DNA from 3 places in the Lysinibacillus sp. FSL K6-0075 genome. Region 1 is predicted to be linked to each of the others. Evidence: a T-box and tRNA genes for the amino acid it is inferred to sense, from the RefSeq annotation. Region 1 holds a T-box; the other regions hold tRNA genes.
What was found. A T-box is a leader RNA that pairs with one kind of tRNA and senses whether it is charged. The one in region 1 lies ahead of ileS (isoleucine--tRNA ligase), so its partner is inferred to be a tRNA-Ile.
Positions count from the first base shown of each region.

Region 1 (9,411 bases):
GTGAACGATATATTATGGAATGTCGCTTTGGTCTCAATGGAAAAGTTGAAATGACACAAAAAGAAGTGGCAGATCATTTAGGCATATCGCAATCATATATTTCCCGTTTAGAAAAGAAAATTATTCAAGATTTACGTGAAAATTTAAATCAGCCAATTTCGTAGAAAGGGAAATTTAACCTACCTAAAATTGGTCGCAGCTTTTTTGCATATTCTTGTTTCTCTCGGACAAACTGATGTCACGGTTTAGTCAGAGAATAACATCCGGAGGAATCGAATATGCGAACAAAAGTAGATCTTTGCGGCTTAGATACATCGACTTTGCCAATTCTAAAGCACGAGGAAATGAAGGAACTCTTCATCCGGTTACAAGCTGGAGAAACTGAGATTAGAGAAGAGCTTGTCATGTGCAATTTAAGGTTAGTGCTTAGTATTGTCGGGAGATTTGCCTATAGAGGTGAACAGGCAGATGATTTATTTCAAGTGGGCTGTATTGGCCTCATGAAAGCCATTGATCATTTTGATTTAAAGCATAATGTACGATTTTCGACATATGCTGTACCAATGATTATTGGTGAAATTCGTCGCCATCTGCGTGATCATCATGCATTGCGTGTATCTCGCTCTCTAAGAGATATAGCTTATAAGGCAATGCAGGCAAAAGAGCAATGGATAACCGATAATTTGCGTGAACCAACGATTGAAGAAATTGCTGAGATGATTGACATGAAAAAGGAAGATGTTTTATTTGCTTTAGATGCCATTCAAGATCCAGTTTCATTACAAGAGCCCATTTATTCAGATGGCGGAGATGCTGTTTATATGATGGACCAATTACGAGATGATGATGTATCTGAGGATCAATGGGTTGCCTATGTGTCGGTAAAGGAAAGCTTGCAAAAGCTAGATGAACGTCAGCAAATGATCGTTGCCAAACGATTTTATTATGGAGAGACCCAAACTGAAATTGCCAAAGAACTTGGGATTTCTCAAGCACAAATTTCACGTCTTGAAAAAAATGCAATTGAAACAATGCAAAAAGATTACAAATAAAAAAATGCGCATCGTATTATTCGGTGCGCATTTTATCTTCATTCAATCAACAAGTGATACATAAATATATAGTAACAGCAAAGTTTGATGGTAGAAATGAATGTACGAAAGTAAACAATAGAGGAGGTATGTCATTGCGTTTTTCGATGTTACAACAAAAAGAAGTCATTGAAGCAGGAAATGGACGATTTATAGGCTTTGTGATAGATGCCGAAGTATCAAAAGAAACGGGCTATGTGACAGCATTTTTAATTGCAGAGCCTCGCAAATATCTTGGTTTTTTTAAAGGCGAAGAGTCTGTGAGAAAAGTCTATATGAAGGATGTGCTTGTCGTTGGCAAGGATGTCATTTTAGTCAAAGCACTTTCCTAAAACATATGGTCAATAAAATTGTGAGGATTGTAAGCTGACATAGGTCAGGCTATTCATTGATAAATCAAGCATTGCTTGTTACAATAAAAGAAACTATTGTTGTAAAGTTGGGAAAAACAGTGACAAAAATCTTAACAAATTTAAACAAACTAAATGATTTAATAACAGCAGCAGAAAAAAAAGGGAATCGTGAGGGCGATAAAGTCCAAATAATTGCGGTGACGAAGGAAGTTTCTGTTGAAAGAACGCAAGAAGCAATTGAAGCAGGACTCACTCATTTAGGTGAAAATAGACCAGAAGGTTTACATCGTAAAATTACTGAGATTCATGCTGATGTACACTGGCATTATATTGGGTCGCTTCAAACACGTAAAGTAAAACAAGTGATTAACAGCATTGATTATTTACACTCCTTAGATCGTTTGAGTTTGGCAGAAGAAATTGAAAAAAGAGCAGATCAACCTGTTAAATGTTTTGTACAAGTAAATGTTTCTGGCGAAGATTCAAAACATGGTTTAACTATCGAAGAAGTTTTGCCTTTTGTAGAAGCCTTAAAAGGTTTTACAAAGATTCAAGTTGTAGGTTTAATGACAATGGCACCAAACACCGAAAACGAAGCAATCATTCGCTCTGTTTTCAAGCAATTAAAACAATGTCAACAGCAAATAGCCGAGCAAGGATTCGCACACGCACCTTGTACCGAGTTATCAATGGGCATGTCTAATGACTTTGAAATTGCGGTAGAGGAAGGGGCTACTTTTGTTCGAGTCGGAACGGCTCTTGTTGGAAATGAAAGAGGGGAACAGGATGAGCATGAAAAATAAGATTAAAAACTTCTTTTACCTTGAAGAAGAATTAGAAGAAGAAATCACGCAAGCTCCTATTCAGCAACAACAACCCATACAACAACAGCAACCGATTCATTCAGTAAAGCCTAAAAAAATGATGAAAGAACGTAAAGCACCTATTCATGAAATTGTGCCACAAAGTTCAGCAACTCCTAATAACATTGTCAGTTTGCAGGCAGCTATGAGTTCTAAGGGAGCAAAAGTTGTTTTAATAGAACCCAGAGTTTATGCAGAAGCACAGGATATCGCAGAGCATTTAAAAAATAAGCGTGCAACAATCGTTAATTTACAACGTATTGAACGAGAACAAGGTAAACGCATTATTGATTTTTTAAGTGGCACAGTCTATGCTCTTGCTGGTGATATTCAACGTATCGGTAAGGATATTTTCCTGTGTACGCCAGATAATGTAGAAGTGACTGGTGAAATTACAAACTTTATTTTAGACGATAATTAATAGCGAGGATTGTAGTTTATATGACTTTTCTTTTAATACTTAGTTATGTATCATTAGCATTTAAGATTTATTCATTTATGCTAATTGCATATATCTTAATGTCTTGGGTGCCTGCCGCTCAAAATTCAGCCATTGGTCGAATGCTTGAAAAAGTATGTGAGCCATATTTAGGGATTTTTAGGAAGTTTATTCCGCCGCTTGGTATGATTGATATTTCTCCAATTGTGGCCATCTTTATGCTGAATTTTATAGAAAGAGGGCTTTATATAGTCATTCAGAAAATATATTTTATGTTCGCTTAGAAGTAAATCCTCACGTTTTAGTGGGGATTTTTTATTTATTTTGATGCAACACGAAGTATCAAGTAAAAAAGAATTACTCCGCTACTAAAGCGACTAATAAAAAATTTTTAAAACAATGATGTCCAAACGTCATTAATTGGGAATACTAAGTTTCCAACTAACAAAGCAAAACGGAACTAGTGAAAGAGGAGACAACAAGATGGAACACTTAATCCAGCATTTTCGAAAAGAAGAACAACCCTTTATTGAACAGGTAATAAGTTGGCAACGTGAGGTGGAAGATCGTTATGCGCCTAAGCTGACAGATTTTCTTGATCCAAGACAACGTTTTATTGTGACCTCTATTATCGGGCAGGATGATACGCTGAAAACGGCATGCACAGGTTTATTTGATGGAGCAGAAAGGCAGCGTATGCTCATTTTTCCTACTTACTATGAAGCGACAGAAGAAGACTTTCAGTTGGTGGCATTTACGATTCAATATCCTGTGAAATTTGTTCAATTACGACATCCTGATGTTTTAGGTGCATTGCTATCATTAGGTTTAAACCGTGGTAAATTTGGTGATATTCGAGTTAATGATTACCAGGTGCAATTCATTGTAGCTCAGGAGGTAGCAGAATATGTTCGTTTACATTTAACGGGTATTGGTAAAGTAAAGGTGCATATTGAGTCTTTAAAAGAAGCGGATTCCCTTATTGTAAATGAGGAAGAATGGTTGGAGGAATCTCATACGGTATCTTCGATGCGTTTAGATGTAATTATTGCGACTGTCTTAAATGTATCACGCCAAAAAGCTCAAGCTTTCATTACTGGGAAAAAAGTACGTGTTAATTGGACAGAACGAGACACAGTTGCTTTTGAATTACAAGAGGGAGATATTTTATCGATACGAGGAAGTGGTCGTGTGAAAATTATTATGACTGAAGGCCGAACAAAAAAAGATAAAATCCGTCTACAAGTCGGTCGATTGGCCCAAAAAAGCTGAAAGTGAAGTAAATTTCATTAATTTTTACTGCTAAGTTGTCGGAACAATTGTATAATAGGAATTACGAATGTACATGTAAAGGAGAGAAGGATTGTATGCCATTATCACCTATTGATATACATAATAAGGAGTTTACAAAAGCCTTCAGAGGCTATGCTGAAGATGAAGTAAATGAATTTTTAGATCAGATTATTAAAGACTATGAAATTCTGCTTCGTGAAAAAAAAGAAGTTGATAAACAATTAGAGATGGCCTTAGAACAAGCGAGACATTTTAACTCCTTAGAAGAAACTTTGCAGAAGTCTATTGTCGTTGCACAAGAAGCGGCTGATGAAGTGCGAAGAAACTCTCAAAAAGAGGCGAAGCTCATTGTAAAAGAAGCTGAAAAAAATGCTGATCGAATTGTCAATGAAGCTTTGACGAAGGCTCGTAAGGTGACGATTGAAATTGATGAGCTTAAAAAGCAATCTAAGGTATTCCGTAATCGTTTCAAGATGCTTGTAGAAGCACAGCTTGATTTACTTAATGCAGATGACTGGGATCATTTGCTGCAATATGATATTGATTTAACAGAAATTCAAGCATCTGTTGAGGAAGCACAGGATTCTGAAGATATTTAACTTTTCTTTTTAATTGTTGCAATTGACAAATGAAACTTGACGCGATTGTTTGAATTTCATATACTTTGTAATAGTAATTATTTTGAACAGATATGCATAAAAGCAGAGACGAAGACAGTATTTGTTAGGCGTTGTTAAGCGATTTGGGGACAGTGAGAGCCCAAACATACAACTAGCATTGAACATCACTTCTGAGCTAAATAACTGAAAAAAGTAGGTTATTTCGTGATGCACGACGTTAAATGTGCTTTTAAGAGGTAGTGCAATTTTTTTGTGCTACAAGTAGGGTGGTACCGCGAGTAGAAGCTTCTCGTCCCTTAGTGGGATTGAGGGCTTTTTTTGTTTGTTCCCGAATCGTTTTAGATAAGTTTGCCAATAACTGTCGTATGAGAAGAATGTCTACCTGTTTATGTAAAATAAAGGAGGAATTTTAATGGTTGAATACAAAGATACTTTATTAATGCCAAAAACAGATTTCCCAATGCGTGGAAACTTACCGGCAAATGAGCCAAAAATGCAAGAAAAATGGAATGCTATGGATATTAACAAATTACAAATGGAGCGTACGGAAGATCGCCCAGAATTTGTTCTACATGATGGCCCTCCATATGCCAATGGTGATATCCACATCGGCCATGCTTTAAATAAAGTATTGAAGGATATGATTACACGTCATCGTTCTATGACTGGCTACCATGTAAATTATATTCCAGGTTGGGATACACATGGTTTACCAATTGAGCAAGCATTGACGAACAAAGGTGTAAAGCGTAAAGAAATGTCAGTAGCAGCATTCCGCCAACTTTGTGAAGAGTATGCGTATGAGCAAATTGACAATCAACGTACACAATTCCGTCGATTAGGCATTCGTGGGGATTGGGAAAATCCTTATATTACGTTGAAGCCTGAGTTTGAAGCACGTCAAATTGAAGTATTTGGTAAAATGGCCGAAAAAGGTTATATCTATAAAGGATTAAAACCAGTTTATTGGTCACCATCTTCTGAATCTGCTCTAGCGGAAGCTGAAATTGAATATAAGGATATCAAATCACCGTCCATTTATGTAAGCTTTGCTATTAAGGATGCAAAAGGTGTTGTACCAGCAGACGCAAAATTTATTATTTGGACAACAACACCTTGGACATTACCAGCAAACTTAGGGATTTCTTTGAATCCTGAATTTGTCTATGTCGTAGTAGCGGTGGCTAATAAAAAATTCATCATCGCCAAAGAATTATTAGAGTCAGTGGCAAATACGCTTGGATGGGAAGACTATGAGGTTGTACAGGAAGTAAAAGGTGAGGCACTAGATCGTATTGTAGCACAGCATCCATTCTATGATCGTGAATCTCTTATTATGGTAGGCGAACACGTAACAGCTGAAGCGGGTACTGGTTGTGTTCATACAGCACCAGGACACGGGGAAGACGATTATCATATTGGTAAACAGTATGGTTTAGGTATTCTTAGCCCTCTTGATAATAGTGGATGTTATACAGATGAGGCACCAGGCTTTGAAGGCGTGTTTTATAATGATGCGAATAAACTAGTAACAGAAAAACTAAAAGAAGTAGAAGCGTTAGAAAAGCTTGATTTCTTTACGCACTCATACCCACATGACTGGCGTACGAAAAAGCCTGTTATTTATCGTGCGACACCTCAATGGTTTGCATCCGTTGAAGCATTCCGTGGAGAGTTATTAGAGGCTGTAAAAGCAACAGCATTTACACCAGCTTGGGGAGAAACGCGTCTTTATAATATGATTCGTGATCGTGGAGACTGGGTAATTTCACGTCAACGTGCTTGGGGTGTGCCGATTCCGATTTTCTATGCTGAAAATGGTGAACCAATTATTACACCTGAAACAATTAGTCATGTCTCAGCATTATTCCGTGAGCATGGATCAAATATTTGGTTCCAAAAAACAGCAAAAGAATTATTGCCAGAAGGCTTTACACATCCAGGAAGCCCGAACGGTGAATTCACAAAAGAAAATGATATTATGGACGTATGGTTCGATTCAGGTTCATCACACCAAGGTGTACTGGTAGAACGTGGCATGAAATATCCAGCTGATCTCTATTTAGAAGGCTCTGACCAACACCGTGGTTGGTTTAATTCATCTCTTATTACATCTGTAGCGATTAACGGCTATGCACCATATAAAGGACTTTTAACACATGGTTTCGTTCTTGATGGTGAAGGACGTAAAATGAGTAAATCTTTAGGGAATGTAATTATCCCACAAAAAGTAATGGATCAGTATGGCGCAGACATTCTTCGTTTATGGGTTGCTTCTGTTGACTATACAGCAGATGTGCGCATTTCTATGGATATGTTAAAGCAAGTATCTGAAGTGTATCGTAAAATTCGTAATACATTCCGTTTCTTACATGGTAATATTGCTGATTTCGATCCTAAGAAAGATCGTGTAGCTTATGCAGAGCTTCGTGAAATGGATCAATATGTGTATATGCGCTTACAAGATGTCTTAAAAACTGTACGTGCTGCATATGATCGCTATGATTTTGCTGCTGTCTATCATGTAGTCAATAATTTTGTTGCTGTAGAGTTATCTTCATTCTATCTGGATATTGCAAAAGACGTTGTCTATATTGAGGGTCATGACAATAAAGATCGTCGTGCGATGCAAACAGTTATTTATGATACATTAATGACATTGGTTAAAATCATGACACCAGTTATCCCACATACAACAGATGAAATGTGGTCTTACCTAAATGCTCAAGGTATTGTAGAAGAGGCTTCTGTTCAATTAACGGACTTCCCAGAGGTAGATGTTCAAGCGAATTTTGACAGCCTACGCACAAAATGGGAAAAAATTATTGATGTACGCGATGATATTTTAAAAGCATTAGAGGAAGCACGTAATGCGAAAACAATTGGTAAATCACTTGAAGCAAAAGTGACTGTCTATGCAAAAGAGGACATTGTCGCATTATTGAACGATGCCAACATTGACTTTGCACAACTTTCCATCGTTTCAGCTTTCGAGGTAGCTGCCATAGAAGAAGCGCCTGCTGAAGCTTTAGCACTTGAGCATGTTTCCATTGTTGTTGAGAAGGCGACAGGTGAGAAATGTGAGCGTTGCTGGTCAATTTCTGAAACAGTTGGTGCAAATGAGGCACAACCTACAGTATGCGCTCGCTGTGCAGAAGTTGTAGAAAAATATTACGTGTAATGCTATGAAAAATAAGAATCTGCATTCTCATGTAGATGATAAGCAAGTCTCCTTGATGGGGGCTTGCTTTTTTTCATGAGGTTTTTGCAGATTCTTTCTAGATTATTTAAATAAAATTTCTGTCGTATTGCGGTAGTCTGTTGGAGAGATTCCTACATATTTTTTAAAGGTTAAACTATAGTAATTTGGTGTATTAAAGCCACAGGTGGAGGAGATTTTTTCTACGGTGTAGTCGTACTTGCGTAAAAAAGGTAAGGTTTTGATAATGCGCGTATAAGCAACATAGTCAACGAAATTGCGACCCGTTTCTTTTTTAAATAGTCTACTAAAATGAGTTGGGCTAAAGCTAATATATTTTGCAACATCACGTATGGTCAGCTGTTCGTCATAATGTTCTTCAATATACTGAATAGCTTTTTGAAGCTGCTCATGCTTTGTTAAATCTTCGTAATACCTGATGTGAATGTTATGGATAGGTGGTTTTCTACGTGCTTTTCTAGCCTGACTATAGGATTCCTTCACATGCATAGCATCCTGAAATACACCACCAATCCCCATAAATAGATGAATAGAGTGGTCCTTTTTTAGTGTCTCGATCACCTCTAATAGACAGGCTTCACCCTCTGCCCAATGTTTAAAAGAGTTGTACTTAGACGGAATTCGCATAAGAAGTAGTAAATAGCGTTCAAAATGTAAAAAGGATAATGGGGCCTTGTCAGCAAAGTATTGGCGAAAAACGGTTGTAATACTACTACTCGCATCATGTGGGATAGCTCTCTTATCGTCTCCATCAATATAGCCCTGAATTAAAAATACAATATTAGGAATACAGCTTGTCGATAAAAATGATGCGGATTGTATAATTTCTTGTTCATCGTCAATTTCTCCACGGATCAGACGTTTTAAAAATGCTTCTCTGAACGGAGAGGTATGTTGTTGGGATACTTGTTGTGATAGCTCAAGCATTGTGAGTGTACTTGCTTTTTTTTCCTGATAGGATGTGTACAGTTTTTTTACGATTCGTAAAAATTTTGATTTTTGTAATGGTTTTATGAGAAGTGCAGGTAAAACTAATTCAATTGCTATACCAGTCGAGTAGGTGAGGTGTTCTGTAACAAACGGGACAATTATACTATTAGGATAGTTTCTTTTTAAGCGATTAATTTTTACCCAATCAAATAACCGGTTTACTTCATAGACAATAATGACCTCATCTTCTGGCTTAGGCATTTTACATTCCTCTAAAGCGTTTGGTAAAACCTCTTTTAACCATTCACTCATTTGCTGCTTGTCAAATGAGCTTTCCATATACCATACCACCTTTAAAATGCTACCAGCCTCCTACGAATAAAAAGATAAAAATATTTTAACTTAAAATAGCAATTATTTGTACTAATACAGCAAAATTTTATATCTATATTGAAGTTGAAATAGAATAGAATAATTGTAGTGAATAATAATTTGAAATTTCAGATAATTATTTACTGATACGAAAAGGGGGAGTTGGCTTATGGCGGAAGTAGGCAGTCATGATTATGACTATGTAGAAGCAGGAACAGTTGATGTGAAAG
Region 1 covers NZ_CP151947.1:1,026,395-1,035,805, forward strand. Annotated here, with positions in the region: gene sigE (RNA polymerase sporulation sigma factor SigE) at 1-164, shown strand, start outside; gene sigG (RNA polymerase sporulation sigma factor SigG) at 279-1,052, shown strand; gene MHB65_RS04785 (YlmC/YmxH family sporulation protein) at 1,181-1,423, shown strand; gene MHB65_RS04790 (YggS family pyridoxal phosphate-dependent enzyme) at 1,543-2,247, shown strand; gene MHB65_RS04795 (cell division protein SepF) at 2,231-2,728, shown strand; gene MHB65_RS04800 (YggT family protein) at 2,749-3,030, shown strand; gene MHB65_RS04805 (RNA-binding protein) at 3,230-4,018, shown strand; gene MHB65_RS04810 (DivIVA domain-containing protein) at 4,114-4,638, shown strand; T-box leader at 4,735-4,959, shown strand; gene ileS (isoleucine--tRNA ligase) at 5,072-7,840, shown strand; gene MHB65_RS04820 (AraC family transcriptional regulator) at 7,943-9,148, opposite strand; gene MHB65_RS04825 (hypothetical protein) at 9,351-9,411, shown strand, end outside.

Region 2 (9,411 bases), 2.2 Mb from region 1:
AACAAATGCAGTTCAATCCGCTAGAGCGAAGGTTGGTCATACTGTAAAAATCGAAGTTGAAATTGAAACAAAAGAACAGCTAGAAGAAGCTATCAACGCTGGAGCAGATATTATTATGTTTGATAACCGTAGTCCAGAAGAGATACGTGCATGGCTTCCTACTGTCCCTCCTTCTATTGCAACTGAAGCATCTGGGGGCATCACACTTGAAAATTTAAAGGCATATGCCCAATCGGGTATTCAGTGGATTTCACTTGGCTCCTTAACACATTCAGTTAAAGCTTTTGACATTAGTGCACTCGTTCAAATGAAAGGAGATCATTCCCTTGTCCATCACTAGTTTATTACAACAAACGACACTACTTCCTGAGCATTATCGGGCACTATCCGTAAAGGAAATGGAATCTCGTATTTTATCAATAAAGAAAAAATTAGGTCCTAAATTATTTATTCCTGGGCACCATTATCAAAAAGATGAGGTCATTCAATTTGCTGATGCAACTGGAGATTCTTTACAGTTAGCTCAATTATCCGCAGCAAATAAGGAAGCTGAACACATCGTATTTTGCGGCGTGCATTTTATGGCAGAGACTGCTGATATGCTGACAACGAAACAACAATATGTCTATTTGCCAGATATGCGTGCTGGTTGTTCAATGGCTGATATGGCAGACATTTATCAAACTGAACAAGCTTGGCCGATTCTTCAAGAACTCTTTGGTGATACGATTATCCCTCTAACCTATGTCAATTCAACTGCAGCTATTAAAGCCTTTACTGGAAGACATGGTGGTGCTTGTGTCACTTCATCGAATGCTAAGGAGCTTGTTCAATGGGCATTTACACAAAAACAGCGTATCTTCTTTTTACCTGACCAACATTTAGGAAGAAATACTGCCTATGACTTAGGTATTCCTCTTGAAAATATGGCTGTTTGGAATCCTCATAAGAACATGCTCGAAACAACAGAGCCCCTTGAAAATATTCAGGTTATTCTTTGGAAGGGTCACTGCTCTGTGCACGAAGGTTTCACAGTTCAACATACAGAGATTATTCGCAAAGCACACCCAACTATGAGAATTATTGTTCACCCTGAGTGCAGTCGTGAAGTTGTAGCAGCAGCTGATGATGCAGGCTCCACAAAATACATTATTGACACAATCAATCGCGCTCCGAGCGGATCTTCATGGGCCATTGGAACAGAAATGAACTTAGTCAATCGCATTATTAAGCAGCATCCAGATAAACATATTGTCTCTTTAAATGAAAACTTTTGTCCTTGCTTAACAATGAATCGTATTGACCTGCCGCATTTGTTATGGAGCCTCGAAAGTATTGAGCAGGGGCAACCTCATAACCGTATACAAGTAGATGAACATACTACTGCTGAAGCACTTAGCTCACTTGAAAGAATGCTAGCTAGAGGATAAATAGATAGGCTTTATCAACAGAAAGGTTGTATAAATAACCTTTCTGTTTTTTATGGTGATATAACATCTGCTTTAAATAATTTAAATGTCTGCCATTTTTGCCCACAATGCTAAAATTGACATGACTTAAGGCGCTATGATACTGTCGATTTGGAGGTGATACTAAATGGCTTTTCAATCGAAAAATATCTTTATCAATTTACCAGTGAAAGATCTAAACAAATCTATCAACTTTTTTAAGGAATTAGGTTTTGAGTTCAATCAACAATTCAGTGATGAAACAACGGCCTCAATGATTATTAGTGAAAATATCTTTGTATTAATAATGGTGGAAGAACGATTTAAAGGGTTTAGTAAGAAAGAAGTTACAGATACTACTACTTCTGCAGAAGCAATCTTATGCCTTTCTGTCGAAAATCGAGAACAAGTAGATCAATTAGTGAATAAGGCACTTGCCTCTGGTGGTAAACCTTATAGTGAACCACAAGATCACGGATTTATGTATGGTTGGGGTTTTCAAGATGTAGACGGGCATATCTGGGAAGTAGTTTATATGGACGAAAATGCATTGAATCAAGCGTAAAATTTATATCTATGAATATAAAAAAACAGTAGATGCAACTGCATCTACTGTTTTTAGTATGACCCGTACGGGATTCGAACCCGTGTTACCGCCGTGAAAGGGCGGTGTCTTAACCACTTGACCAACGGGCCCATGGCGGAGAAGGAGGGATTTGAACCCTCGCGCCGGTTACCCGACCTACACCCTTAGCAGGGGCGCCTCTTCAGCCTCTTGAGTACTTCCCCAAAATAAAAATGGCTCCGAAGGCAGGACTCGAACCTGCGACAACCTGATTAACAGTCAGGTGCTACTACCAACTGAGCTACTTCGGAATAATGGTGGGCCTAAATGGACTCGAACCATCGACCTCACGCTTATCAGGCGTGCGCTCTAACCAGCTGAGCTATAGGCCCTTGGAGCGGGTGATGGGAATCGAACCCACGACATCAGCTTGGAAGGCTGAGGTTTTACCATTAAACTACACCCGCATAAATGGTGGGTCAGGACGGAATCGAACCGCCGACACTTAGAGCTTCAATCTAATGCTCTACCAACTGAGCTACTGACCCATTTCGTCCATGCTAAGCTTGCTCACTCTTTTGCTTCTCATGACTTTTATTTTAAAAATGGCGGTCCCGACCGGGATCGAACCGGCGATCTCCTGCGTGACAGGCAGGCATGTTAACCGCTACACCACGGGACCTTTTGGTTGCGGGGGCCGGATTTGAACCAACGACCTTCGGGTTATGAGCCCGACGAGCTACCACTGCTCCACCCCGCGATAATTTTATGCTGTTTCGAGTTTTTAAAGCACCATTTATAAAAATTTAAAACTGGAGGAGGTAGAGGGATTCGAACCCCCGCGCGGTGTTACCCGCCTGTCGGTTTTCAAGACCGATCCCTTCAGCCAGACTTGGGTATACCTCCGTTACAATATATAAATGGTGGACCTTGCAGGACTCGAACCTGCGACCGGACGGTTATGAGCCGTCTGCTCTAACCAACTGAGCTAAAGGTCCTTAAGATGGCGGCAGAGGGGATCGAACCCCCGACCTTACGGGTATGAACCGTACGCTCTAGCCAGCTGAGCTACGCCGCCAGGATCTTTATACTGGTTAATTTACTTATGGTGGAGCCTAGCGGGATCGAACCGCTGACCTCCTGCGTGCAAGGCAGGCGCTCTCCCAGCTGAGCTAAGGCCCCATAAATTTTTAGGAAATGGTCGGGAAGACAGGATTCGAACCTGCGACCCCTTGGTCCCAAACCAAGTGCTCTACCAAGCTGAGCTACTTCCCGTTGTTCTTTTGGCGCGCCCGACAGGAGTCGAACCCATAACCTTCTGATCCGTAGTCAGACGCTCTATCCAATTGAGCTACGGGCGCATTTAAGATGGTGCCGAGGACCGGAATCGAACCGGTACGGTAGTCACCTACCGCAGGATTTTAAGTCCTGTGCGTCTGCCAGTTCCGCCACCCCGGCACATTTGGAGCGGAAGACGAGGTTCGAACTCGCGACCCCCACCTTGGCAAGGTGGTGTTCTACCACTGAACTACTTCCGCATGTGCATAAGTTTTTTTATCTGGCAATGAAAATAATGGTGCGGGTGAAGGGAGTCGAACCCCCACGCCTTGCGGCGCTAGATCCTAAGTCTAGTGCGTCTGCCAATTCCGCCACACCCGCTTATTATTATTTCAAAAATGGTGAGCCATGAAGGACTCGAACCTTCGACCCTCTGATTAAAAGTCAGATGCTCTACCAACTGAGCTAATGGCTCGAAAAAATGGTGCCGGCTATAGGAATCGAACCCACGACCTACTGATTACAAGTCAGTTGCTCTACCTGCTGAGCTAAACCGGCATATGGTGGAGGATGACGGGCTCGAACCGCCGACCCTCTGCTTGTAAGGCAGATGCTCTCCCAGCTGAGCTAATCCTCCTGGGTACTATGCCTAGCGACGTCCTACTCTCACAGGGGGAAGCCCCCAACTACCATCGGCGCTAAAGAGCTTAACTTCCGTGTTCGGTATGGGAACGGGTGTGACCTCTTTGCCATCATCACTAGACTTGCACATGGATGTGCTGGCTTCTGCGTTGCAACACGGATGTTGCGTTCTTAGCAGAAGTTCCTTTTAAAAGCTTCAAAATACATAGTATCTTAAAAACTTGTTGAAAGTGTTGTTCTTTCAAAACTGGATAAACGATACATTGAATGGTTCAAACGTTTTGGTTAAGTCCTCGATCGATTAGTATTCGTCAGCTCCATGTGTCACCACACTTCCACCTCGAACCTATCTACCTCATCGTCTTTGAGGGATCTTACTTACTTGCGTAATGGGAAATCTCATCTTGAGGGGGGCTTCATGCTTAGATGCTTTCAGCACTTATCCCGTCCACACATAGCTACCCAGCGATGCCTTTGGCAAGACAACTGGTACACCAGCGGTGTGTCCATCCCGGTCCTCTCGTACTAAGGACAGCTCCTCTCAAATTTCCTACGCCCACGACGGATAGGGACCGAACTGTCTCACGACGTTCTGAACCCAGCTCGCGTACCGCTTTAATGGGCGAACAGCCCAACCCTTGGGACCGACTACAGCCCCAGGATGCGATGAGCCGACATCGAGGTGCCAAACCTCCCCGTCGATGTGGACTCTTGGGGGAGATAAGCCTGTTATCCCCGGGGTAGCTTTTATCCGTTGAGCGATGGCCCTTCCATGCGGAACCACCGGATCACTAAGCCCGTCTTTCGACCCTGCTCGACTTGTAGGTCTCGCAGTCAAGCTCCCTTGTGCCTTTACACTCTACGAATGATTTCCAACCATTCTGAGGGAACCTTTGGGCGCCTCCGTTACCTTTTAGGAGGCGACCGCCCCAGTCAAACTGTCCGCCTGACACTGTCTCCTGCCCCGCTAAGGGGCATGGGTTAGAATTTCAATACAACCAGGGTAGTATCCCACCGACGCCTCCTTCGAAGCTGGCGCTCCGAGATCTCTGGCTCCTACCTATCCTGTACAAGTTGTACCAAAATTCAATATCAGGCTACAGTAAAGCTCCACGGGGTCTTTCCGTCCTGTCGCGGGTAACCTGCATCTTCACAGGTACTATAATTTCACCGAGTCTCTCGTTGAGACAGTGCCCAGATCGTTACGCCTTTCGTGCGGGTCGGAACTTACCCGACAAGGAATTTCGCTACCTTAGGACCGTTATAGTTACGGCCGCCGTTTACTGGGGCTTCAATTCGCAGCTTCGCTTGCGCTAACCACTCCTCTTAACCTTCCAGCACCGGGCAGGCGTCAGCCCCTATACGTCACCTTACGGTTTTGCAGAGACCTGTGTTTTTGCTAAACAGTCGCCTGGGCCTATTCACTGCGGCTCTCATGCGCTTGCACGCTCAAGAGCACCCCTTCTCCCGAAGTTACGGGGTCATTTTGCCGAGTTCCTTAACGAGAGTTCTCTCGCACACCTTAGGATTCTCTCCTCGACTACCTGTGTCGGTTTGCGGTACGGGCACCTCTCACCTCGATAGAGGCTTTTCTTGGCAGTGTGAAATCAGGAACTTCGTCCATACGGACTCGCCATCACAGCTCAACGTTACAGTGTGCGGATTTGCCTACACACACGCCTTACTGCTTGGACGCGCATATCCAACAGCGCGCTTACCCTATCCTACTGCGTCCCCCCATTTCTCAAACGGTGAGGAGGTGGTACAGGAATATCAACCTGTTGTCCATCGCCTACGCCTATCGGCCTCGGCTTAGGTCCCGACTAACCCTGAGCGGACGAGCCTTCCTCAGGAAACCTTAGTCATACGGTGGACGGGATTCTCACCCGTCTTTCGCTACTCATACCGGCATTCTCACTTCTAAGCGCTCCACCAGTCCTTCCGGTCTGACTTCAACGCACTTAGAACGCTCTCCTACCACTGACATCGTAGATGTCAATCCACAGCTTCGGTGAATCGTTTAGCCCCGATACATTTTCGGCGCAGCGTCACTCGACCAGTGAGCTATTACGCACTCTTTAAATGATGGCTGCTTCTAAGCCAACATCCTGGTTGTCTGTGCAACGCCACATCCTTTTCCACTTAACGATTACTTTGGGACCTTAGCTGGTGGTCTGGGCTGTTTCCCTTTTGACTACGGATCTTATCACTCGCAGTCTGACTCCCGTGTATAAATATCTGGCATTCGGAGTTTGTCTGAATTCGGTAAACCGGGATGGCCCCCTAGTCCAAACAGTGCTCTACCTCCAGTATTCTCATCACGAGGCTAGCCCTAAAGCTATTTCGGAGAGAACCAGCTATCTCCAAGTTCGATTGGAATTTCTCCGCTACCCACACCTCATCCCCGCACTTTTCAACGTGCGTGGGTTCGGGCCTCCAGTAAGTGTTACCTCACCTTCACCCTGGACATGGGTAGATCACCTGGTTTCGGGTCTACGACCACGTACTATTTCGCCCTATTCAGACTCGCTTTCGCTGCGGCTCCGCCTTCTAAAGCTTAACCTCGCACGTAATCGTAACTCGCCGGTTCATTCTACAAAAGGCACGCTATCACCCATTAACGGGCTCTAACTACTTGTAGGCACACGGTTTCAGGATCTCTTTCACTCCCCTTCCGGGGTGCTTTTCACCTTTCCCTCACGGTACTGGTTCACTATCGGTCACTAGGTAGTATTTAGCCTTGGGAGATGGTCCTCCCGGATTCCGACGGAATTTCACGTGTTCCGCCGTACTCAGGATCCACTCAGGAGAGAACGAACTTTCGACTACAGGGCTTTTACCTGCTCTGGCGGACCTTTCCAAGTCGCTTCATCTAACTCGCTCTTTTGTAACTCCGTATTGAGTGTCCTACAACCCCAAGAGGCAAGCCTCTTGGTTTGGGCTCTTCCCGTTTCGCTCGCCGCTACTCAGGGAATCGATTTTTCTTTCTCTTCCTCCAGGTACTTAGATGTTTCAGTTCCCTGGGTCTGCCTTCAAGACGCTATGTATTCACGTCAAGATACTACGCGATTAAACGTAGTGGGTTCCCCCATTCGGAAATCTCCGGATCAAAGCTCACTTACAGCTCCCCGAAGCATATCGGTGTTAGTGCCGTCCTTCTTCGGCTCCTAGTGCCAAGGCATTCGCCGTGCGCCCTTAATAACTTAACCAAGTTATTAAGCCTATAAAAAACTTAAAAAAATAAATGTGTTTGTTACAATTTCAATGTCGTTTTATCCAGTTTTCAAAGAACAAGTTTTGAAGTGTTTCATTCAAAAGAATGAACCTTCAAAACTGAACGCAAAACGTAATCTTACAAACCCAAGGTTTGTATTCCGAAATAATCCTTAGAAAGGAGGTGATCCAGCCGCACCTTCCGATACGGCTACCTTGTTACGACTTCACCCCAATCATCTATCCCACCTTCGGCGGCTGGCTCCAAAAGGTTACCTCACCGACTTCGGGTGTTACAAACTCTCGTGGTGTGACGGGCGGTGTGTACAAGGCCCGGGAACGTATTCACCGCGGCATGCTGATCCGCGATTACTAGCGATTCCGGCTTCATGTAGGCGAGTTGCAGCCTACAATCCGAACTGAGAACGACTTTATCGGATTAGCTCCCTCTCGCGAGTTGGCAACCGTTTGTATCGTCCATTGTAGCACGTGTGTAGCCCAGGTCATAAGGGGCATGATGATTTGACGTCATCCCCACCTTCCTCCGGTTTGTCACCGGCAGTCACCTTAGAGTGCCCAACTAAATGATGGCAACTAAGATCAAGGGTTGCGCTCGTTGCGGGACTTAACCCAACATCTCACGACACGAGCTGACGACAACCATGCACCACCTGTCACCGTTGCCCCCGAAGGGGAAACTATATCTCTACAGTGGTCAACGGGATGTCAAGACCTGGTAAGGTTCTTCGCGTTGCTTCGAATTAAACCACATGCTCCACCGCTTGTGCGGGCCCCCGTCAATTCCTTTGAGTTTCAGTCTTGCGACCGTACTCCCCAGGCGGAGTGCTTAATGCGTTAGCTGCAGCACTAAGGGGCGGAAACCCCCTAACACTTAGCACTCATCGTTTACGGCGTGGACTACCAGGGTATCTAATCCTGTTTGCTCCCCACGCTTTCGCGCCTCAGTGTCAGTTACAGACCAGATAGTCGCCTTCGCCACTGGTGTTCCTCCAAATCTCTACGCATTTCACCGCTACACTTGGAATTCCACTATCCTCTTCTGCACTCAAGTCTCCCAGTTTCCAATGACCCTCCACGGTTGAGCCGTGGGCTTTCACATCAGACTTAAGAAACCACCTGCGCGCGCTTTACGCCCAATAATTCCGGACAACGCTTGCCACCTACGTATTACCGCGGCTGCTGGCACGTAGTTAGCCGTGGCTTTCTAATAAGGTACCGTCAAGGTACAGCCAGTTACTACTGTACTTGTTCTTCCCTTACAACAGAGTTTTACGAACCGAAATCCTTCTTCACTCACGCGGCGTTGCTCCATCAGGCTTTCGCCCATTGTGGAAGATTCCCTACTGCTGCCTCCCGTAGGAGTCTGGGCCGTGTCTCAGTCCCAGTGTGGCCGATCACCCTCTCAGGTCGGCTACGCATCGTCGCCTTGGTGAGCCGTTACCTCACCAACTAGCTAATGCGCCGCGGGCCCATCCTATAGCGACAGCCGAAACCGTCTTTCAGTGTTTCACCATGAGGTGAAACAAATTATTCGGTATTAGCCCCGGTTTCCCGGAGTTATCCCAAACTATAGGGTAGGTTGCCCACGTGTTACTCACCCGTCCGCCGCTAACGTCGAAGGAGCAAGCTCCTTCTCTGTTCGCTCGACTTGCATGTATTAGGCACGCCGCCAGCGTTCGTCCTGAGCCAGGATCAAACTCTCCATAAAAGAAATTTGATTAGCTCAAATTGTTTTGCTGGCATCAATTTTGATGTCCAAAATTTTTGTTTCGTTCACTCGCCGAAGCTAGCTACTTAAAACTTTATTGATTACGTTTTGCTTGTTCAGTTTTCAAGGTTCATTTTTTCAAGTCGTTTTCAGCGACTTTATTATCATATCTCATTCACAACAAGAAGTCAACAACTTTTTTAAAACTTTCTTTTCAAGCGTTCCTTCTTGTTAAGGACAAGTAATAATATATAATATAGCATTTTAAAAATCAAGCATTTTTCGTAAAAAAATTAAAAATCTTTTTAATATCTATTACAAACAATAGAATTCCTGCTAATACAATCAATCCACCGATGATTTGTGTCATGATTAAATACTCTTTAAATATCAACAAGGCTAAAAGAGCGGCTCCTACAGGCTCGAATAATATAGCAATTGAAACAACATTCGTACTAACATATTTAATAGACCAATTAAACAAAGTATGACCAAGTAAGTTTGGTATTAATGCTAATAAAATAAACCATAACCAA
Region 2 covers NZ_CP151947.1:3,812,070-3,821,480, forward strand. Annotated here, with positions in the region: gene nadC (carboxylating nicotinate-nucleotide diphosphorylase) at 1-340, shown strand, start outside; gene nadA (quinolinate synthase NadA) at 327-1,430, shown strand; gene MHB65_RS18855 (VOC family protein) at 1,597-2,013, shown strand; tRNA gene MHB65_RS18860 (tRNA-Glu) at 2,073-2,144, opposite strand; tRNA gene MHB65_RS18865 (tRNA-Ser) at 2,147-2,237, opposite strand; tRNA gene MHB65_RS18870 (tRNA-Asn) at 2,248-2,324, opposite strand; tRNA gene MHB65_RS18875 (tRNA-Ile) at 2,329-2,405, opposite strand; tRNA gene MHB65_RS18880 (tRNA-Gly) at 2,407-2,480, opposite strand; tRNA gene MHB65_RS18885 (tRNA-Phe) at 2,486-2,561, opposite strand; tRNA gene MHB65_RS18890 (tRNA-Asp) at 2,620-2,695, opposite strand; tRNA gene MHB65_RS18895 (tRNA-Met) at 2,699-2,773, opposite strand; tRNA gene MHB65_RS18900 (tRNA-Ser) at 2,827-2,919, opposite strand; tRNA gene MHB65_RS18905 (tRNA-Ile) at 2,935-3,011, opposite strand; tRNA gene MHB65_RS18910 (tRNA-Met) at 3,018-3,091, opposite strand; tRNA gene MHB65_RS18915 (tRNA-Ala) at 3,120-3,195, opposite strand; tRNA gene MHB65_RS18920 (tRNA-Pro) at 3,212-3,288, opposite strand; tRNA gene MHB65_RS18925 (tRNA-Arg) at 3,298-3,374, opposite strand; tRNA gene MHB65_RS18930 (tRNA-Leu) at 3,383-3,471, opposite strand; tRNA gene MHB65_RS18935 (tRNA-Gly) at 3,477-3,551, opposite strand; tRNA gene MHB65_RS18940 (tRNA-Leu) at 3,588-3,672, opposite strand; tRNA gene MHB65_RS18945 (tRNA-Lys) at 3,691-3,766, opposite strand; tRNA gene MHB65_RS18950 (tRNA-Thr) at 3,774-3,849, opposite strand; tRNA gene MHB65_RS18955 (tRNA-Val) at 3,853-3,928, opposite strand; rRNA gene rrf (5S ribosomal RNA) at 3,939-4,054, opposite strand; rRNA gene MHB65_RS18965 (23S ribosomal RNA) at 4,215-7,142, opposite strand; rRNA gene MHB65_RS18970 (16S ribosomal RNA) at 7,324-8,875, opposite strand; gene MHB65_RS18975 (DMT family transporter) at 9,147-9,411, opposite strand, start outside.
Region 2: it encodes a tRNA-Ile, which carries the amino acid that the T-box ahead of ileS (isoleucine--tRNA ligase) is inferred to sense. The anticodon was not compared.

Region 3 (9,411 bases), 2.2 Mb from region 1:
GTCTTTACATCCATAGTTATACCTTCTTTACAGTTGTCTTGACACCTATCTTTACATAAAATAAAAAAGAAAACAAGACCTGATGAACTAGAGAGGAAGAAGACAATGATTTATATGGATTATGCTGCAACGTCACCTATGACAAGGAATTCTCTTGAGGCATATGTAGAGGTTGCACAACGTTATTATGGAAACAGTGCAAGTCTGCATGATCTAGGGGGACAAGCCCTTTATTTTGTCCAGCAGTCAAGAAATGTTGTAGCCCATGCTCTAGGCGTAAATAGTGATGGTGTAATTTTTACAGGGAGCGGAACTGAAGGAAATCTCATAGCCATCTTGTCATTAGCGCTAGCCTCTAAAAAAGGAAAACACATTATTTCATCTCAAGCCGAACATACGTCTGTGCATGCAGCTTTGAATACACTTGAGAAAAAGGGCTTTGTTGTAACGAAATTACCATTGCAGAAGGATGGTTGCGTTGATCTGGTCCAATTGCAACAAACAATTCGTGAAGATACAGCTTTGATTACCATTCAACATGTCAATTCTGAAATTGGTTCTATCCAGCCTGTGAAGAAAATTGTAGAGATGGCAAGAAAGTCAAATATTTTCTGTCATGTTGATTGTGTGCAATCATTTGGCAAACTACCTATACCAAAAGGAGCAGATGCGATTACCATCTCAGCTCATAAAATAGGTGGACCAAAGGGGTGTGGTGCTGTTTATCTGAATCCCGCAATTCGTGTACCTTCATTAACACCAGGTGTAACCCATGAGAGAGGGCTAAGAGGGGGAACATTAGATACTCCTGCAATTGTGGCCTTTGCGGCGGCAATTGAAAACTATCAATATGAATTGCAACATTACGAGACTTTAAGAAATTTTTTCAAAAATGATTTATCTGAAACATGTCAACTTGTTGAGTGTAAACAGCAACTACCTAATATTTGTGGGGTAATGATGGAGAAAGTAGAGGGGCAATATGTTCTTTTAAAGTTAAATGAAGCAGGAATTTGTATTTCTACGGGTAGTGCATGTGATATTCATAGTGAATCTGGAACAAAGGCCATTTTATCAATGGGTTTCTCTTTAGAAGCGGCACGCCAATTTTTTAGAATATCTTTTGGTCCTTCCACCACACTTGATGATATTACAAAATTAAAAATAGAGCTTTCAAATATTTAATGAAAAGACGAGTGGAGGATTTTCTATGTTCTTCACTTGTTTTCAAATAGATTATAAGTTAAGAAAATATACAAAATAAAATAATTGTTTTCTTTTGAAACAACAATTGCTATAATATTTTGCAGGGCAATAATTTCTCTTACTTAACAAAAATATCTTCAAAACGTAATAATTTCTTTTTTTTTATAAAAAAGTATTGCATAATGTTAGAAAACGTTATACAATAATTCTTGTCTTGAAGGACAGGTAAACAACTTCAAAACGAGATACATAACAAAGTCTAGTGATGATGGCAAAGAGGTCACACCCGTTCCCATACCGAACACGGAAGTTAAGCTCTTTAGCGCCGATGGTAGTTGGGGGCTTCCCCCTGTGAGAGTAGGACGTCGCTAGGCATAGTACCCAGGAGGATTAGCTCAGCTGGGAGAGCATCTGCCTTACAAGCAGAGGGTCGGCGGTTCGAGCCCGTCATCCTCCACCATATGCCGGTTTAGCTCAGCAGGTAGAGCAACTGACTTGTAATCAGTAGGTCGTGGGTTCGATTCCTATAGCCGGCACCATTTTTTCGAGCCATTAGCTCAGTTGGTAGAGCATCTGACTTTTAATCAGAGGGTCGAAGGTTCGAGTCCTTCATGGCTCACCATTTTTGAAATAATAATAAGCGGGTGTGGCGGAATTGGCAGACGCACTAGACTTAGGATCTAGCGCCGCAAGGCGTGGGGGTTCGACTCCCTTCACCCGCACCATTATTTTCATTGCCAGATAAAAAAACTTATGCACATGCGGAAGTAGTTCAGTGGTAGAACACCACCTTGCCAAGGTGGGGGTCGCGAGTTCGAACCTCGTCTTCCGCTCCAAATGTGCCGGGGTGGCGGAACTGGCAGACGCACAGGACTTAAAATCCTGCGGTAGGTGACTACCGTACCGGTTCGATTCCGGTCCTCGGCACCATTTTAAATGCGCCCGTAGCTCAATTGGATAGAGCGTCTGACTACGGATCAGAAGGTTATGGGTTCGACTCCTGTCGGGCGCGCCAAAAGAACAACGGGAAGTAGCTCAGCTTGGTAGAGCACTTGGTTTGGGACCAAGGGGTCGCAGGTTCGAATCCTGTCTTCCCGACCATTTCCTAAAAATTTATGGGGCCTTAGCTCAGCTGGGAGAGCGCCTGCCTTGCACGCAGGAGGTCAGCGGTTCGATCCCGCTAGGCTCCACCATAAGTAAATTAACCAGTATAAAGATCCTGGCGGCGTAGCTCAGCTGGCTAGAGCGTACGGTTCATACCCGTAAGGTCGGGGGTTCGATCCCCTCTGCCGCCATCTTAAGGACCTTTAGCTCAGTTGGTTAGAGCAGACGGCTCATAACCGTCCGGTCGCAGGTTCGAGTCCTGCAAGGTCCACCATTTATATATTGTAACGGAGGTATACCCAAGTCTGGCTGAAGGGATCGGTCTTGAAAACCGACAGGCGGGTAACACCGCGCGGGGGTTCGAATCCCTCTACCTCCTCCAGTTTTAAATTTTTATAAATGGTGCTTTAAAAACTCGAAACAGCATAAAATTATCGCGGGGTGGAGCAGTGGTAGCTCGTCGGGCTCATAACCCGAAGGTCGTTGGTTCAAATCCGGCCCCCGCAACCAAAAGGTCCCGTGGTGTAGCGGTTAACATGCCTGCCTGTCACGCAGGAGATCGCCGGTTCGATCCCGGTCGGGACCGCCATTTTTAAAATAAAAGTCATGAGAAGCAAAAGAGTGAGCAAGCTTAGCATGGACGAAATGGGTCAGTAGCTCAGTTGGTAGAGCATTAGATTGAAGCTCTAAGTGTCGGCGGTTCGATTCCGTCCTGACCCACCATTTATGCGGGTGTAGTTTAATGGTAAAACCTCAGCCTTCCAAGCTGATGTCGTGGGTTCGATTCCCATCACCCGCTCCAAGGGCCTATAGCTCAGCTGGTTAGAGCGCACGCCTGATAAGCGTGAGGTCGATGGTTCGAGTCCATTTAGGCCCACCATTATTCCGAAGTAGCTCAGTTGGTAGTAGCACCTGACTGTTAATCAGGTTGTCGCAGGTTCGAGTCCTGCCTTCGGAGCCATTTTTATTTTGGGGAAGTACTCAAGAGGCTGAAGAGGCGCCCCTGCTAAGGGTGTAGGTCGGGTAACCGGCGCGAGGGTTCAAATCCCTCCTTCTCCGCCATGGGCCCGTTGGTCAAGTGGTTAAGACACCGCCCTTTCACGGCGGTAACACGGGTTCGAATCCCGTACGGGTCATACTAAGTGCAGTAGATGAATTTACATCTACTGCACTTTTTAATTTACTTAAAAATAGCTAGATAATAATAAACCTTTACAGAAATTAGATCCTGTAAGGGTTTATTGTTTTTCTGGAGGTTTAGATTGGAATTCTCGGTGTTTGTAGGTCCAAAACCAATGTATAACTGATATATTTGCTTGCTCTGACTACCCCTGTTTAATTTTGGTAATAAATTTTGTATTTTAAAGCTAGATCGACTAAGCTATTGGTAAAGGGGGAGATAGGTATGAAGGAAAAATTAAAGTGGGTGCACAATCAGCTAGACAACACAAACCAAGGCTCACCATTACTATCATATTTTACACTGGAACAAGTAAAGAAGGTTGGTCAATTTCAGCGTACATATGAGCGATTTGAGCAGACACCTCTCCATCATCTTGAGGCACTTGCTTCATATATGGGTGTAGAAAAAATCATGGTTAAAGATGAATCTTATCGATTTGGTTTAAATGCCTTTAAAGTATTAGGCGGTATTTATGCAATTGCGCAATATATTGCCAATAAGCTTGGGAGGAATATAAAGGAGCTATCGTTTGAACAGTTAAAATCTCCGGAAGTAAAAGCAGAAGTAGGCGATTTAACATTTATTTCAACGACAGATGGTAATCATGGTCGTGGTGTTGCATGGGCAGCTAGAGAACTGGGTTTTCAAGCGCGAATATATATGCCAGCTGGCAGCGCGGCTGAGCGTTTACAGCATATTAAAAGTGAAGGGGCTTTTGCTGAAATTACGACAATGAATTATGACGATACTGTTCGTTATACCTCACAGCTTGCACAAAAAAATGGCTGGGTTCTGGTTCAGGATACAATGTGGGATGGCTATGAAGAAATTCCATTATGGATTATGCAAGGTTACACAACCATTGTGCAGGAGATTGTTGAACAGATACAGCTAGCCCCGACACATGTATTTTTGCAAGCGGGTGTAGGATCCTTTGCAGGAGCAGTAGTTGCGTTTTTACAGCAATACTATGAGCAGGAAGTTACTTTTGTATTGGTTGAGCCTCATGTCGCTAATTGCTATTATGAAAGCTTTAAAAAAAATACGGATCAATTTGTCTCTGTTGGCGGGGAGATGCAAACGATTATGGCAGGGCTTGCTTGCGGTGAACCGAATCCACAGGCTTGGCAAATCTTAAAAGCCTCCACAAAAATAAGTATCTCCTGCGAGGAAGAAATAGCAGCTACAGGTATGCGCGTTCTTGGCAATCCATTAGACACAGACACTCGCATTATAGCTGGTGAATCAGGAGCGGCGCCATTTGGTTGCTTTTATGAAATAATGACAAATGAACAATATAAGGAATTAAAAAATGCCTTACACCTAAATGAACATGCGAGGGTGCTGTTTATTAATACAGAGGGTGACACAGATAAAGAGAACTATCGACAAATAGTATGGCATGGGAAATATGCGAACCAATAGCAAACTAGTGATGAACTAGCTTGCTATTTTACTTTGTAAAAGGTTTTATTGGTGTATCTTAATGTTGGCAATTTTATAAGCACCATAATCATCCGTAATAACTGTATAAGTTTTATAGCGATCATAGAATTGGTAATTACCTTGTGCATCATAAAAATCAAAAGTTTCATTCATGTCAACATAATATTGACCATTTGAGTATTGTACATCTAGCACATCATTGTTTGTAAAATAGAAGTAATGACCCTGGTAGGCAATCTCATTAATGTATTTCTCCAATTCTTGATATGCTGTACTGCCAGGTGAAAGCATATCAGCTATCCAATAAAAATCACCATCATTGAGTGCCATTTCATAATAGAGACGGAATGCTTGCACGAATTGACCTGCTAGTAAGGCGTCTGTTTCGTTGGTGGGTTTTGTTTCAATAGTAGATTGTTGACTACCTTCATAAACATTCGCAATAGCCCGAACCTCATTTGCAGAAAGTGGTTTAGCAATCCATCCATCAAATTGATCAAGCATACTATAAAGGGGAATGGAAAAGGCAAAGTTAGTACTTGTATCAGTTGTATAAAGTAGTGAGTTAATTCCAATTACTTTGCCTGTATTAACATCAACTAATGGGCCACCGCTGCTACCTTTATCAATTTGTGCATCTACCTGATAAATTTGCTTATAAATAAAATTTTCAAGTTTCATATCACGTTTATTACCTGTTATATAGCCAATAGAAGCCGAATTTTCAAAACCTTGTGGACTACCAAATGCAATGACTTCTAGACCTATAGGTGATTCTGCAGTCTCCATGCCTAATGGCTCTGTGTCTTGGTAGTTAGGCACCTTTATTAAAGCAATATCATAGTGATCAGATATACCGATAACAGTACCTGGAGATTCTTGACCATTTACATTACGAATCATTACATCAACTTCACCTTGGATAACATGAGCATTTGTAATAACATATCCACCCTTTTTATATAGGAAGCCAGAGCCTTGACTATTGTTAGTTAGGACAGTGAAGACTTTTTGTTGTATTTCCTTTATAAGGGTGACACGATCAACCTGCTGTGCATGAGCTTCTTGTTTTTTGGTGAGTTCTTCTGAAGAAACTTGTTGTGCATTTATCTTTTGATTATCGTTAATTTCCGAGTAAGCGGTGGTATAGCTCTTTTTATCATTAAAAAAATCCCAATATGCATAACCTAGACCGCCTATTGCAATAAAACAGATTGAAAGTACGATAATTGCCCATGTTGGGATACCTTGTTTTGGAAATGATGGATTTATGAGCTTATTACCACAATCCGAGCAAAATTTACTGTCTATAAGATTTTCATGCTGACAATTAGGACACTTCACCTTATCACACCCCTGTGAAATATTTACTATTCATATCGGCTTGAAAATATAGCTTTATAGGTATTTATGGAATTATATTAATTCGAAGGGTGTATATGGAATAAAAAAATTTTTCATTCTGCTCTTGACCTTAACGTTGCGTCAAAGCTTACAGTAGCATTAATGGAGGTGATTACATGGAATATACCATTCAGGAGCTTGCTCAGTTGTCAGGTATTAGTACAAGAACATTGCGCTATTACGATGAAATTGGGTTGCTGAAACCAGCAAGAACCAATGAGGCGGGCTATCGATTTTATGGCCAATGGGAGGTCGATATGTTGCAGCAGATTTTATTTTACCGCGCATTAGACATGAAGTTAGTGACGATTCAGGCTATTATTCAGGCACCTAATTTTCAGCATGCCGAGGCGCTTAAAACACATAGAGCAGAGTTGCTTCAACGCAAGGAACAGTTGGAAACAATCTTACAGACAGTAGAAAAAACAATACAATCCATTGAGGAGGAACAACCAATGTCAAATGAAGAAAAATTTAAAGGTTTTAAAGAAAAGTTAATCGAGGATAACGAAAAGCAGTACGGCCAAGAAATCCGTGAGAAATATGGGGATGAAACAGTGGATGCATCTAATGCTAAGCTTATGAATATGACAGAGCAACAATATCAGGCGATGCAACAGTTAGAGCAGCAAATGTTTGAGCGTTTAGCAGAAGCAATGGAGCTTGGAGATACTACAAGTGACATTGCGATGGAAGTAGCAGAGTTGCATAAACGTTGGCTGAGTTTTACGTGGAAAGAATATTCCAAAGAGGCACATGCTGGGCTGGCACAAATGTATATAGCTGATGAACGTTTTACGGCTTATTATGATGAGCGAGGGGCAACAGGAGCAGCGCAATTTTTACATGACGCCATTATAGCTTATACAAGTAAATAAATAGGTCTTCCTTATGCTGACATGTTTTAGAAATCGTAAATTAGGAAAAAATAAAAGCATGAGGAGGAGATTTTTGTGGATCAACAAGTAATGCAACAATTAAAAAGACAACTCGAGCAAGAATTACAAGAAATAGAACAGCGACTTGAGGAATCTGAGCGTCCTCAAGCGACAGAGCTATCTAATTATGATAATCACCCCGCTGATAATGCCAGTGATTTAACGGATCAGTTGACAGAAATGGCTATGGATGAGCATCGTGAAGACACTGTGGAGGAAATTAAAAAGGCCCTTCAAGCAATGGCAGACGGAACATACGGTAAATGTGTTGTCTGCGGTGAAGAGATTCCATTAGGACGCTTAGAGGCTATGCCTAAAGCTCTGACCTGCGTGGAGCATGCAGAGCAGAAAGAAGAAAATTTACGACCAGTGGAAGAAGATGTGCTATCCTCAACCCCAAAATCAGATGATTTCATTGAGCTTGAGGAATTTGGCTCTTCTGATACACCACAAGATAAAATTTAGTAAGTTTTTCCTCACGAAAGCAGTATAATAACTGTAGAGGTGAGGATATGAAGATCATTGATTTACACTGTGATGCACTTTTAAAATTAACTACTCTTGAAACGGCGAATTTTGCTGAGGATGTGCGTATACATGCCAATCAAAAAAGATTGCAATTAGGGCAAGTAGAGACTCAAGTGTTCGCCATCTTTATTGACCCAAAAATCCCGCAAAATTTGCAATTTCTTGAGGTCATGCGTCAAATCGAAGCATTCCATACTCATGTTTTACAAACAGAGGGCATGGTGCATATTACAGATTGGGCACAGTTAGACCAATTAGCTCCACATGAAATAGGAGCTGTTTTAAGCTTAGAGGGCTGTAGTGCCATTGGCGAAGATTTAACGAAGCTAACAGCTGTACTGGATGCGGGCGTGAAATTAGTAGGTTTAACGTGGAATGAAGAAAATGCTGTAGCTCATGGTGCTGAACAGGATGCAACCCTTGGATTAAAGCCATTTGGTAAAGAAGTTATACAATTATTAAATGAGCGCGATATGATTATTGATGTCTCCCATCTAAATGAGCAAAGCTTTTGGGATGTCTTGCCGTTAGCGAAGCATATTATTGCAAGCCATAGTAATGCACGTGCACTATGTGACCATCCACGCAATTTAACAGATGCGCAGGCAAAGGCACTTGTAGAGCATGGAGGACATATCCATGTTGTTTATTTCCCACTCTTTATTGGAAAAGATGCAACACTAGACCATTTAGTGGAGCATGTGGAGCATTTAGCGGAACTAGTAGGTGTAGAGCATATAGGGTTAGGCTCCGATTTTGATGGGATTGATAGGACTGTTAGTGGCTTAGCACATGCAGGAGAAGCGCAAAATTTACTAGAGGCATTACGCACACGTTTTTCAGATGAAGAAGTGTATGGTATTGCAAGTCTAAATTTCCGACGCTATGTAAAAAAAGCAGCAACCCGTTAAGGCTGCTGCATCTTTAATAAAAGAAATAATGAAATAATAAACCGATTCCTAATAGGAAGCCAAAGAATGTATTTGTTTGCGCTGTATATTTCATCGCAGGCATTACCTCTTTGGCTTCTTTTTTGTCTCGGAAAATTTGAATGGCACGTAATGGTTTTGGAATACTTAGGAAGATGATTAAAGCCCAAAATGTAATACCATCAACTGCTACAAGAGCGATCACCCATAAATAGGAGACGATAAAAAAGCCTGATAACACGGAAATTGCATTATCACGTCCTACCAAAATAGCCAAGGTCTTTCGTCCGCCCTCTGTATCACCAACAATATCACGAATATTGTTTGATAGCATAATGGCACCGACTAAAATCATGCTTGGTACAGAAAGCAACACAGCATCCAGTGTTACTGTAAGCGTTTGAATATAAAAGGCAATTAATACAATGCCCATACCCATTACTGCGCCAGAGACAATTTCACCAAATGGAGAATAGGCGATTGGGTACGGTCCACCTGTATATAAGAAGCCAATAAGCATACAAACAAGTCCGACAGCTGCTAACCACCAAGACGTTGAGGCACATATGTAAATGCCAAGAAGCATGGCAATAGCATAAAAGCTTAATGCAATCATCATAATTGTTTTTGGCTGTACACCATGACGGACAATCGTACCGCCAATCCCAACAGA
Region 3 covers NZ_CP151947.1:3,800,609-3,810,019, reverse strand. Annotated here, with positions in the region: gene nadB (L-aspartate oxidase) at 1-14, opposite strand, end outside; gene MHB65_RS18835 (cysteine desulfurase family protein) at 115-1,185, shown strand; rRNA gene rrf (5S ribosomal RNA) at 1,465-1,580, shown strand; tRNA gene MHB65_RS18825 (tRNA-Val) at 1,591-1,666, shown strand; tRNA gene MHB65_RS18820 (tRNA-Thr) at 1,670-1,745, shown strand; tRNA gene MHB65_RS18815 (tRNA-Lys) at 1,753-1,828, shown strand; tRNA gene MHB65_RS18810 (tRNA-Leu) at 1,847-1,931, shown strand; tRNA gene MHB65_RS18805 (tRNA-Gly) at 1,968-2,042, shown strand; tRNA gene MHB65_RS18800 (tRNA-Leu) at 2,048-2,136, shown strand; tRNA gene MHB65_RS18795 (tRNA-Arg) at 2,145-2,221, shown strand; tRNA gene MHB65_RS18790 (tRNA-Pro) at 2,231-2,307, shown strand; tRNA gene MHB65_RS18785 (tRNA-Ala) at 2,324-2,399, shown strand; tRNA gene MHB65_RS18780 (tRNA-Met) at 2,428-2,501, shown strand; tRNA gene MHB65_RS18775 (tRNA-Ile) at 2,508-2,584, shown strand; tRNA gene MHB65_RS18770 (tRNA-Ser) at 2,600-2,692, shown strand; tRNA gene MHB65_RS18765 (tRNA-Met) at 2,746-2,820, shown strand; tRNA gene MHB65_RS18760 (tRNA-Asp) at 2,824-2,899, shown strand; tRNA gene MHB65_RS18755 (tRNA-Phe) at 2,958-3,033, shown strand; tRNA gene MHB65_RS18750 (tRNA-Gly) at 3,039-3,112, shown strand; tRNA gene MHB65_RS18745 (tRNA-Ile) at 3,114-3,190, shown strand; tRNA gene MHB65_RS18740 (tRNA-Asn) at 3,195-3,271, shown strand; tRNA gene MHB65_RS18735 (tRNA-Ser) at 3,282-3,372, shown strand; tRNA gene MHB65_RS18730 (tRNA-Glu) at 3,375-3,446, shown strand; gene MHB65_RS18725 (diaminopropionate ammonia-lyase) at 3,716-4,918, shown strand; gene MHB65_RS18720 (trypsin-like peptidase domain-containing protein) at 4,964-6,283, opposite strand; gene MHB65_RS18715 (MerR family transcriptional regulator) at 6,460-7,221, shown strand; gene MHB65_RS18710 (TraR/DksA C4-type zinc finger protein) at 7,297-7,746, shown strand; gene MHB65_RS18705 (dipeptidase) at 7,794-8,720, shown strand; gene MHB65_RS18700 (1,4-dihydroxy-2-naphthoate polyprenyltransferase) at 8,734-9,411, opposite strand, start outside.
Region 3: it encodes a tRNA-Ile, which carries the amino acid that the T-box ahead of ileS (isoleucine--tRNA ligase) is inferred to sense. The anticodon was not compared.